DNA from 2 places in the Pelorhabdus sp. sgz311001 genome. Region 1 is predicted to be linked to the other one. Evidence: riboswitches for the same ligand, from Rfam matches in the RefSeq annotation. Region 1 holds a riboswitch; the other holds the start of a gene.
The links. Region 1 has a riboswitch for cyclic di-AMP ahead of AC0MXB_RS04105 (C40 family peptidase). Riboswitches for the same ligand answer to the same signal wherever they lie in the genome.

Region 1 (4,761 bases):
TCTTGCTAAAGGCGGTAAAGCTCATTTGACAGCTGGGCCGGAAGTTTCTATGTGCTGTGGTACTGTGCAGCTTGAGCCTGAAGCTTTTATCGGAGAACCGAAGAACCTGACTCAGTTTACTGAGCGTGAAATCGGTGGTATTGTTTTATATGTACCCCAGGCGTTTATATCGCCGTATCCGTTAGAAATTGCAATTAGCCGTTTTTTCGGACGGATTAAACTTGTCGTTAAAGGCTGGAAAATGCTTTAAAAGCAACCGGGTAACCCCCGGTTGTTTTTTTATGAAAGTTTGTTCTAGCGCACATACTAAGAAAAAGTCAGATGAGTAGAGCAGGAATGGTACCAAATTGTGTCGAAAAGAGCCAAGATAGATAAAGAAAGGATGATGGAGTTTGCTTCGGGGAATTCGCGGCGCCATTACGGTGGAGAAAAACGAGCAACAAGCAGTAAATGAAGCTGTTGCGGAACTGCTTAGGGCTTTAACAGAGGAAAATCAACTTGATGTAGAAGAAATAGGAGCTGCTATCTTTAGTTCGACTCCAGATTTAACTTGTGCTTTCCCAGCAGCGGGTGCGCGGTTATATGGCTGGGATAATGTTCCCTTATTTGGTACTGTAGAAATTGAGCACCCACAAGCGCCGATTCTTTGTATTCGGTTGCTGCTACTTTATAATACAGAATTGCCGCAAAAAGCCATGCGGCATGTTTATTTGCGGCAGGCAGCACGGCTTCGTCCCGATATTGCCCAGCAAAATGAATAGTGCACGGCATTCGCTAATTTTCTCGTATGCGGCGTATGCCGTATTTTATTTAGTTTTGGAGGGTTTTACATTATGTTAGTATCCGTTGTTGTCCCGGTCTTTAACGAACAGGACAATCTTGCCGTATTTTATTCAGAAGTCGTCAAATATCTCGAACCTTTAGAGTATGATTTTGAAGTTGTTTTTATCGATGATGGCTCTAGTGATGCCACTCCGTTAATTTTGCATCGTATGGCGCAAGAAGATCAAAGGGTCAGAGCGTTTATTCTTGCCAGAAATTTTGGCCATCAAATTGCCTTAAGTTGCGGCCTTGATCATGCGAATGGCGATGTCGTAATTACAATGGACGGCGATATGCAGCATCCGCCGGAAATGTTGCCAGCCCTATTGAAACACTGGGAAGCAGGCTATGAGGTTGTTCAGACGATTCGTGTTCATACGGAAGGCGTTTCTTTTTTGAAAAACCTTACGTCAAGTCTTTTTTATAAGCTGATCAATGCGATGTCAAATATTCACATTTATGAAGGCGGTTCTGATTTTAGACTACTTGATAAAAAAGTCGTGCAGAGCTTCCGATTATTTAAAGAACGAGCGCGTTTTATCCGCGGCATGATCAGTGATATTGGTTATAAACAAATTCAAATCGAATTTGTAGCGCCCAAACGCTTTGCTGGTGTATCTAAGTTTTCAGTAAAGAAAATGCTGCGTTTTGCCCTTGATGGCATTACGGCTTATTCTAAAATGCCACTGCGGTTTGCTTTTTATCTGGGATTGTTATTCGGTATAGGAACAATGATTCTTACAGGACATGTCTTATATATTAAATTTTTTACGGAAGAAGCTGTTCCTGGTTGGGCTACTACGGCTGTTAGTATTCTTCTTTTAGGTGGCTTTCAATTAGTTGGAATTGGAATTATTGGTGAATATGTTGGTCGTATTTTTGAAGAGGTTAAACAGCGACCGCTTTACTGGGTTCGGGCCGAATTAGGAGAAAAGACAGTAGTGGAACAGAACAATGTAAAAAATAGGATAAACTAATCGGCGCCTAAAAGACAGAAACTGTATTTTGAGGGCAGGACTTTGGTCTTTTTTGTCGTATATATATTATTGAGTGTAGTAAGCCGAATCCAACTCAGGTACGGGGAAACCGTTTATTGGGGTGAAGCTCATGAAAATGAGCCGGGTCTATTCTTCTTCCCGAACCCGTCAGCTAACCTCGGAGGCTAGTAGAGGAAAGGAGTTAGTCTGTGAAAAAGTTTTTCAGAACCACATTGTTTGTTTGCTTTTTTGTTAGTTTTGTTTCACTCGGTTTTGCATCAGGTGCGTTTGAGGAAGGAGATCAAGGTCCAGATGTGGCCGCTCTTCAAAGTCAACTTGGTGCCCTTGGTTACAATGCTGGTCCTGCCGATGGAAGTTTTGGTTCCCTGACTGCCAGTGCAGTTAAAGCTTTTCAGCGTGATCGCGGCCTTGAAGCCGACGGCGTTGTAGGCTATGCGACTTACCGTGCGTTAATGGGACGAGACATACCGGTTAGCCGTGATTCTTCTAATGTATCTGCGGCTAGAAGAATCATGCAGACAGCCTTAGGGTTAAGAGGTGTTCCTTATTCGTTTGGTGGAACAACTCCGGATGCTTTTGACTGCTCTGGTTTTACCCGTTATGTGTTTAGTGCCTATGGCGTTTATCTGCCTAGAGCGGCTGATGAGCAGTTTAATGTAGGAAGAGGTGTTTCTTACAGTAGACTTCAGCCAGGTGATTTAGTCTTTTTCTCCACCTATGCCGAAGGCGCATCTCATGTAGGAATTTATTTGGGTGGCGGTCAGTTCGTTAGTGCTACTTCCAGTCGCGGCGTAGCCGTTGATTCTTTGGAAAGCAGTTATTGGGGCCCCCGTTACATTGGAGCCAGACGAGTATTGTAGTCAAATGGGAAGGCGTCATCGCCTTCCCGATTTTATTTGCTTTTTTTCGGAAATGCTACTAGAATAGTATTGGCTATGGTAGCATTCTTTTGTTGTTATTTGGAGGACATTCATGGTTAATTTGTATTGGTCTAAATTTATCAGGCCTTATTTTTCTTCAGTATTTTTATCAGTGTTATGCTTTATTTTATCAAGTGCGGCTTCTTTGGCGGCACCTATTGTCATTAAAATTTTAATAGATGGTGCTTTATCGCAAAATGATTTGTCCTTTTTGTATATTATTACAGGATCGATTGTCGCGCTCTATTTTGTCCGTGGCGTCTTTTTCTATTTTTATAATTATATTATGGCAAAAGCAGCTAACAAAATGATTGCACGCATGCGTCAAGATATGTTTGCTACTTTACAGAGTCATGATTATGCTTATTTTCTTAGTAAACCCAGCGGTGAAATTATGTCACTGTTCACAAATGACCTGTTGTTGATTCAGCAAGCTGTTACTTTAGGAATTCCTGATATTGTGGTCGAATCAATTAATGTGATTGCGATTATGATGATTATGATCTACTTCGACTGGCAGTTGGCACTCGTGACTTTTGCTACACTTCCTTTTATTATTGTAGCAATTAGTTTTTTTAATCGTAAAATAGCTAGACTAGGCTCGCTTGTGGAACATACTCTGGCTAAGATGACTAGCATTGTACAACAGTCGCTGCTATCCGTCATGGTTGTACAAAGCTATGTTCGAGAAGAGTACGAATATAAGAAATTTAGTGAGCAAATTCAAGAAGCGGCCGAAAATCTGTTAAAGGTGCAGCGGATGAATGCCATTTTTATTCCTCTTGTAGAGTTTTTAGCAGCTATTGGCTTAACCATTATTATTTGGTATGGTGGTCGCGAAGTCATTCAAGGCGAATTGTCTATCGGCGGTATGTTCGCTTTTCTTGTTTATATTATCAACGTTCCAACTCCTGTACGAAAGATCAGTGAAGCAATCAGCAAAATGAAACTGGGCATGGTTGCTTGGCAACGTATAGAAGAATTACGCGATGAAAAAGAGCCTCTGCCAGAAGGGACGCTTGTACTTTCGCATGTCCAGGGGAAAGTACGATTTGAAAATGTATCATTTCGGTATCAACCAGATAATGAGATTTTAAAACAAATTGAGTTAGAAGCACGTCCTGGTGAAGTGATTGCTGTAGTAGGACCAAGTGGCGCTGGTAAATCTTCTTTTGCTAACTTATTATTGCGTTTTTACGATCCTACATTCGGTAATATTTATCTTGATGATGTAAATATCAAGGAGCTTACCATTCAATCTTTGCGCAGCCATATTGGCTTTATTCAGCAAGATCCCTTGCTTTTTAATGCCACGATTTATGATAATATTCGTTATGGTCGTCCGACTGCGACGTATGAGCAAATTATTGCAGCTGCTAAACTCGCTGACGCGCATGAATTTATTATGGAACTTCCGCTTGGTTATGATAGCAGAGTAGGTGAACTTGGCGGCAATTTATCAGGCGGTCAGAGACAGAGAATTGCCATTGCTAGGGCGATTGTGATGGACCCTAAGATTTTATTGCTTGATGAACCGACAGCGGCGCTTGATGCGCAGGCGGAAAAGCAAGTTATGGCAGCCGTAAGAAAAGTAAGCGGTGGACGGACAACTTTTATTATTACTCATCGGTTGACGACATTAGCTGCCACAGATCGAATTATTTATTTAAGTCAAGGTCGAGTTGTTGAAACGGGAACGCATGAGGAATTGACAGAGCTTGGCGGTTTATATGCTAAAGCTTTGCATTTAGGGGAAATTCAAGTATAATAATGGTGATGAAAATTCCCTTTCGAATCTAAATAAGAACTTTCTTGTTTATATGAAAGAGGCGCGTAAAATGAAAAAGGTAATCTGTCTCATTATAGTCAGTAGCTTGATTTTTTTATTGAGCGGCTGTGCTGTAACCGGAAATTCTTTTGGTGACAAACGAATTAAGGTTGTTGCATCCGTTTATCCTGTGTATGAATTTGCTCAAGCGATTGGCGGCGACAAAATTAATCTTTCGCTTCTGGCGCCACCC
Region 2 (4,761 bases), on a different contig from region 1:
GCTTCCAATCAGACCGTGCAGAGCATTGAACAGATCCTAAATTTAAAACAAAAGCTGGAGCAAGGTAAAAAGGCAGATATTCTTACGACTCTCGCGCAAACTGTTGCGGCAAGTCAAATCCCGAGCGGCCAAGCGGCTGCTGCTTTACCTCAGGTAGTAAGCGGCAATAAAGTGAGCGAGGTCTTGCAGCAATCGGTCCAAACCGAACTTATTAAGGAAGTCAGTAGCGTTTTAGCTCCTTATAAAGATAGTATTCAAGCTTTGACACAGCTTTTTGGGCAAACCAAACTGGAGCCGTCTATTGCAACAGGATCGTCTACTTCAGCACCTGTTGGCGCGCCGAGCGATTACAGTAAGGTTCTTTCGGTGATGACTACGGCCTATGGTCCCGGTACGCTTGATAATGGGCATTGGGGAAATTATGATTATTTTGGCAATCCTTTGCATCAGGGAATCGTTGCTGTCGACCCTGCGGTCATTCCGATGGGAACCAAACTTTGGATTCCAGGCTATGGCTATGGAATTGCCAATGACCAGGGAAGTGCAATCAAGGGCAACCATATTGACTTATTTTTCCCGAATCGTCAGGATGCCTTAGATTATGGCATCAAAAATGTACAAATTTATGTATTGAAGTAGTCGGTATTTATACCGGCTTCTTTTTTTATGGGGATATGGCATTGTCTTTTGGCATATGATCTTTTGAATAGCAATTTCAAGGGGGCATCCAAGTGAGGGCAATGACAGTTCGTTTGACAAGACCGACTCTATTTTATGGAACGGTTTTATTACTGCTAGTAACCTTTGCGCTAGGGATTGTAAGCTATGACTATTTCGATGAGCTAGATTTTACCTTGGAAGATCAGACAGGGCCGATCGAACCAAGCGGTTCCGTCAGTTTAGTAATTAAAGTGGCGGAACGGATTTTAGAAGTTTATGATAATGGCCAGCTTATCAAAAAATACCGCATTGCTGTGGGGAAAAGCTCCACGCCGACGCCGATTGGCGAATGGGTTGTTGTTTGGAAGGATTATAATTGGGGCAGCGGTTTCGGGACACGTTGGATGGGACTGAATGTACCTTGGGGTACCTATGGCATTCACGGAACGAATCAACCCTGGTCTATCGGTCAATTCACGAGCCACGGCTGCATTCGTATGCGCAATAAAGATGTGGAAGAGCTTTTTGAAAAAGTCCCGATTGGCACAACTGTACGGATTGAAGATCGACGCAAAAAAGTCAACCGTGTTCTAAAATATCAAATGACAGGCCCTGATGTGGCAATTTTGCAACTTAAATTGCAAAGTATGGGCTATCTATTATCACGAGCCGACGGGATTTTTGGACGGTCTACAGAAGACGCTGTCAAACAATATCAAGAAGCTAACGGTTTTCTTTCTAATGGAATTGTGGATAAAAATTTAGCAGAAAAACTAGGTATTTAGGAAAAAAATGGGATTCCAATAGCGGGAAAATTGACTAATTTACAATTTTATAGTAAAATAATAAAAGCCGAATCTTATTTTAAAAAATAAGTACGGGGGAACCGATATAGATAGGGGTGAATCCGCGTATATGCGGTAGGGCGTTCTGACTATTCTCTTTTGCCCGAATCCGACAGCTAACCCCGGAGGCAGCAGCCCCAGTTAGTTTTTATGCATGGCAATGCACGACAGCTAACTTCGGAGGCTAGACGCTTTTGAAGTTTTTTCATTTTTTTAGATGGAAATACTTTGGAGGGCGCAAAAAGAGAGGTGAATCGATGAGAAACGCTTTAGTGGTACTATGGGTATTCCTGGTCCTTTTCGTTTCGTCGACAGTAACTTTCGCCGCTCCTGGCGATACGCCGCTTATACGGGGAATGCGGGGCAATGATGTGCATTATGCGCAAAAGTTACTTGCCGAAACCGGTTACTACACGGGAGAGATTGATGGGGTTTTTGGCGGCATGACGCTTCACGCAGTGATTGCTTTTCAGCGCAGTGTCAACTTACCGGCAAATGGAGTCATCAATCGTGATACGATTCTTTATTTACAACGTGCAGGTACAGATATTAGCCGATATAACCGATCGATAGTAATGAATGCTACAGGCTATTCAGCTTATGATCCCGGAAACGGAAGCTACACCTCGCAGGGGCATTTACTGCGGCGAGGCCTTGTAGCAGTGGATCCGAATGTGATTCCGCTGGGAACTCGTCTTTATATACCAGGATATGGTTTTGCTGTGGCTGATGATACAGGCGGCAGCATAAGAGGTAATTTTATTGATTTGGCTTTTGATAGTCATGGTGAAGCTCTTTCCTTTGGAAGGCAGATTGTGACTGTATACATTTGTGACTGACAGGCATTTTGCCTGTTTCTTTTTTTATCATTTCACCATTTTATAAGGAGGATTCCCTTTGAACGCGTATATGGACCGCTTGAAAGAAAACTTGGAATTTATTTATGATCGAAACCCCTTTGTACAGTTGTTAGAGATGCGGCTTGTTCAACTGGAAAGTGGTAAAGCGGTCTTGACCATGCCTGTCGTAATGGATAAACATACGAATCTGCATGGAATTGCTCATGGTGGAGCATTGGCGTCGCTAGCAGATACAGCAATGGGTGTTGCCTGCGGTACCCTTGGTAGTAAAGTCGTTACTGTCGATATGAATATTAACTTAATGCAGGGAGCTAGGCCAGGGGGGACTATTTCGGCAAAGGCGGAAGTGCTCCATCATGGGAAAAGCACCATTGTAGTAGACGCTGGTATTTTTAGCGAAGAAGGCAAGCTGTTAGCGAAAAGCCGCGGAACTTTTTTTGTCGTAGGCAGATTCATTGAGGAGGATGAACTGGATTGAAGGAAATTGTGATTCCTACCGACACTGGGGAACTCGCTGGAATTTGGCACGAAGCTTCGGCGAAAACTGAGAAAGTATTTATCATTTCTCACGGTTTTAACGGGTCGATTGATGGGACAAGTCGGGCTGAACTATTAGCGGAAGCCGTTGCTCAGCTCGGGTTTCATGTGCTTCGCTATAAATTCACGCCTTGTCAAAAGTTGTCTTGTCAAATTGAGGAACTCGGATATGCCGCTTTGTATGCACGGCAGAATCTTGGGTCTAAACTATATCTTTTAGGCCGCAGCATGGGCGGCAGCGCTTCGTTAGCTTTTGCTCATCAAGATCAAGCGATTGAAGCGTTGTGTCTGTGGGCAACGCCAGGCGATCTACCGGAAACCTTTCGCCTTGCTTTAGGTGATGACTACAATAAATTAGCAGCGGGTGAAAATATTACAGTAAGCGATGATACCGGCTCACTTACCTTGACGCCTGATTTTATACAGGATTTTGTCAATTATCCTTTATTTCGTTATGTGCAAGAATTGGGAGAGGTACCTGTACTTGTGCTGCATGGAAATCAAGATCAAGTCGTACCAGTCCAGCAGGCTCATAAAATGTACGAAACGGCCTTAGAGCCGAAAAAGTTGGTTATTATTCGCTCTGGTGATCATCAGTTTAAAGAAGTAGCCGACCAAGCTAGAGTTGCTGTGGTCCAGTGGTTGAAAGGGTTAGAATAAGCTGAATAGAAAGTTTACCAAGCTTCTATACTATTTCGTAAGAAATGGTAGGAGTGTGGACGCTTTATGATACTTGCGTTTTTATCAGGCATTCTAATGGCGGTGCAGGGATCGTTAAATGCAGCTTTAGGTAAAGTCGTTGGTCTGTTAGAGGCGGCTTTCATTGTTCATGCTACTGGTCTTATCGTGCTAAGTGTAGCTCTTTTTGGCCTTCGTCTTGGTAAGGGAGCTTTTTCTCTGCCTAATGTACCTTGGTACTTATACTTGGGTGGTTTGCTTGGGGTACTTATTGTTTATCTTGTGGCTGCAAGTATTCCGAACGTTGGCGTAGGAACGGCAACGACAGCGATTATAGTCGGGCAAGTTTTGACCGCTTTAGTGATCGATCATTTTGGACTATTTGGGTTAGAAGAAAATCACTTTGTGATCCGCCAAGGAGTCGGCCTGGTTTTACTTGCCATAGGCGGTAAACTTTTGTTACAATAAAGCATATTGGCTTATTTACATATTCCGTATGATTACGATTTAGGAGGTTTCCTATGAATTTTGAGCTTTCGTCAGATCAAACAGCCTTACTGCGTATGGTGCAGGATGTTGTTGCTCAAGAAATTATTCCTTACGCCCGGGAAATGGACGAAAAAGCAGAACTGAGACCTGAACTGATTCAGACACTGAATGACGCTGGTTTATTAAATTTAACAGTTCCAGAAGAGTTTGATGGACCAGGTCTTGATGCGCTTACGATTGCAATGCTTTATGAAGAACTCGGCCGGGGCGATGCTGGTGTGGCAACATCAATCGCTGCTAATGCCTTAGCGTCGTATCCAGTTTTAATTCATGGTAATGATGAGCAGAAAAAATACTTCTTTGATTTTTTAAATTCGGGAAGACTTGCTGCTTTTGCTTTAACAGAACCTGGAGCAGGCTCTGACGCCGGTAGTGTAGCAACATCTGCTACCAAAGATGGCGATGATTATATTTTAAATGGTACGAAGTGTTTTATTACTAACGGCGGCATTGCTGATATTTTTGTTATTTTTGCGAATGCCCGTAAATCAGCAGGGATTCGTGGACTTACTGCTTTTATTGTTGACCGCGATACGCCTGGTTTTTCCGTTGGCAAGCACGAAGAAAAAATGGGAATTCGTTCTTCCAATACATGTGAACTGATTCTTGATAATGTTAGAGTACCTGCTTCC

Region 2: another riboswitch for cyclic di-AMP. It lies ahead of AC0MXB_RS14825 (3D domain-containing protein); the one in region 1 lies ahead of AC0MXB_RS04105 (C40 family peptidase).

What each region holds. Positions count from the first base shown of each region.
Region 1 covers NZ_JBVXUT010000001.1:792,542-797,302, forward strand. The annotation lists gene AC0MXB_RS04090 (CC/Se motif family (seleno)protein) at 1-250, shown strand, start outside; gene aroH (chorismate mutase) at 393-761, shown strand; gene AC0MXB_RS04100 (glycosyltransferase family 2 protein) at 831-1,799, shown strand; cyclic di-AMP (ydaO/yuaA leader) riboswitch at 1,871-2,000, shown strand; gene AC0MXB_RS04105 (C40 family peptidase) at 2,009-2,680, shown strand; gene AC0MXB_RS04110 (ABC transporter ATP-binding protein) at 2,793-4,508, shown strand; gene AC0MXB_RS04115 (metal ABC transporter solute-binding protein, Zn/Mn family) at 4,579-4,761, shown strand, end outside.
Region 2 covers NZ_JBVXUT010000006.1:36,383-41,143, reverse strand. The annotation lists gene AC0MXB_RS14835 (3D domain-containing protein) at 1-639, shown strand, start outside; gene AC0MXB_RS14830 (L,D-transpeptidase family protein) at 741-1,445, shown strand; cyclic di-AMP (ydaO/yuaA leader) riboswitch at 1,501-1,651, shown strand; gene AC0MXB_RS14825 (3D domain-containing protein) at 1,763-2,344, shown strand; gene AC0MXB_RS14820 (PaaI family thioesterase) at 2,403-2,843, shown strand; gene AC0MXB_RS14815 (alpha/beta hydrolase) at 2,840-3,562, shown strand; gene AC0MXB_RS14810 (DMT family transporter) at 3,629-4,048, shown strand; gene AC0MXB_RS14805 (acyl-CoA dehydrogenase family protein) at 4,102-4,761, shown strand, end outside.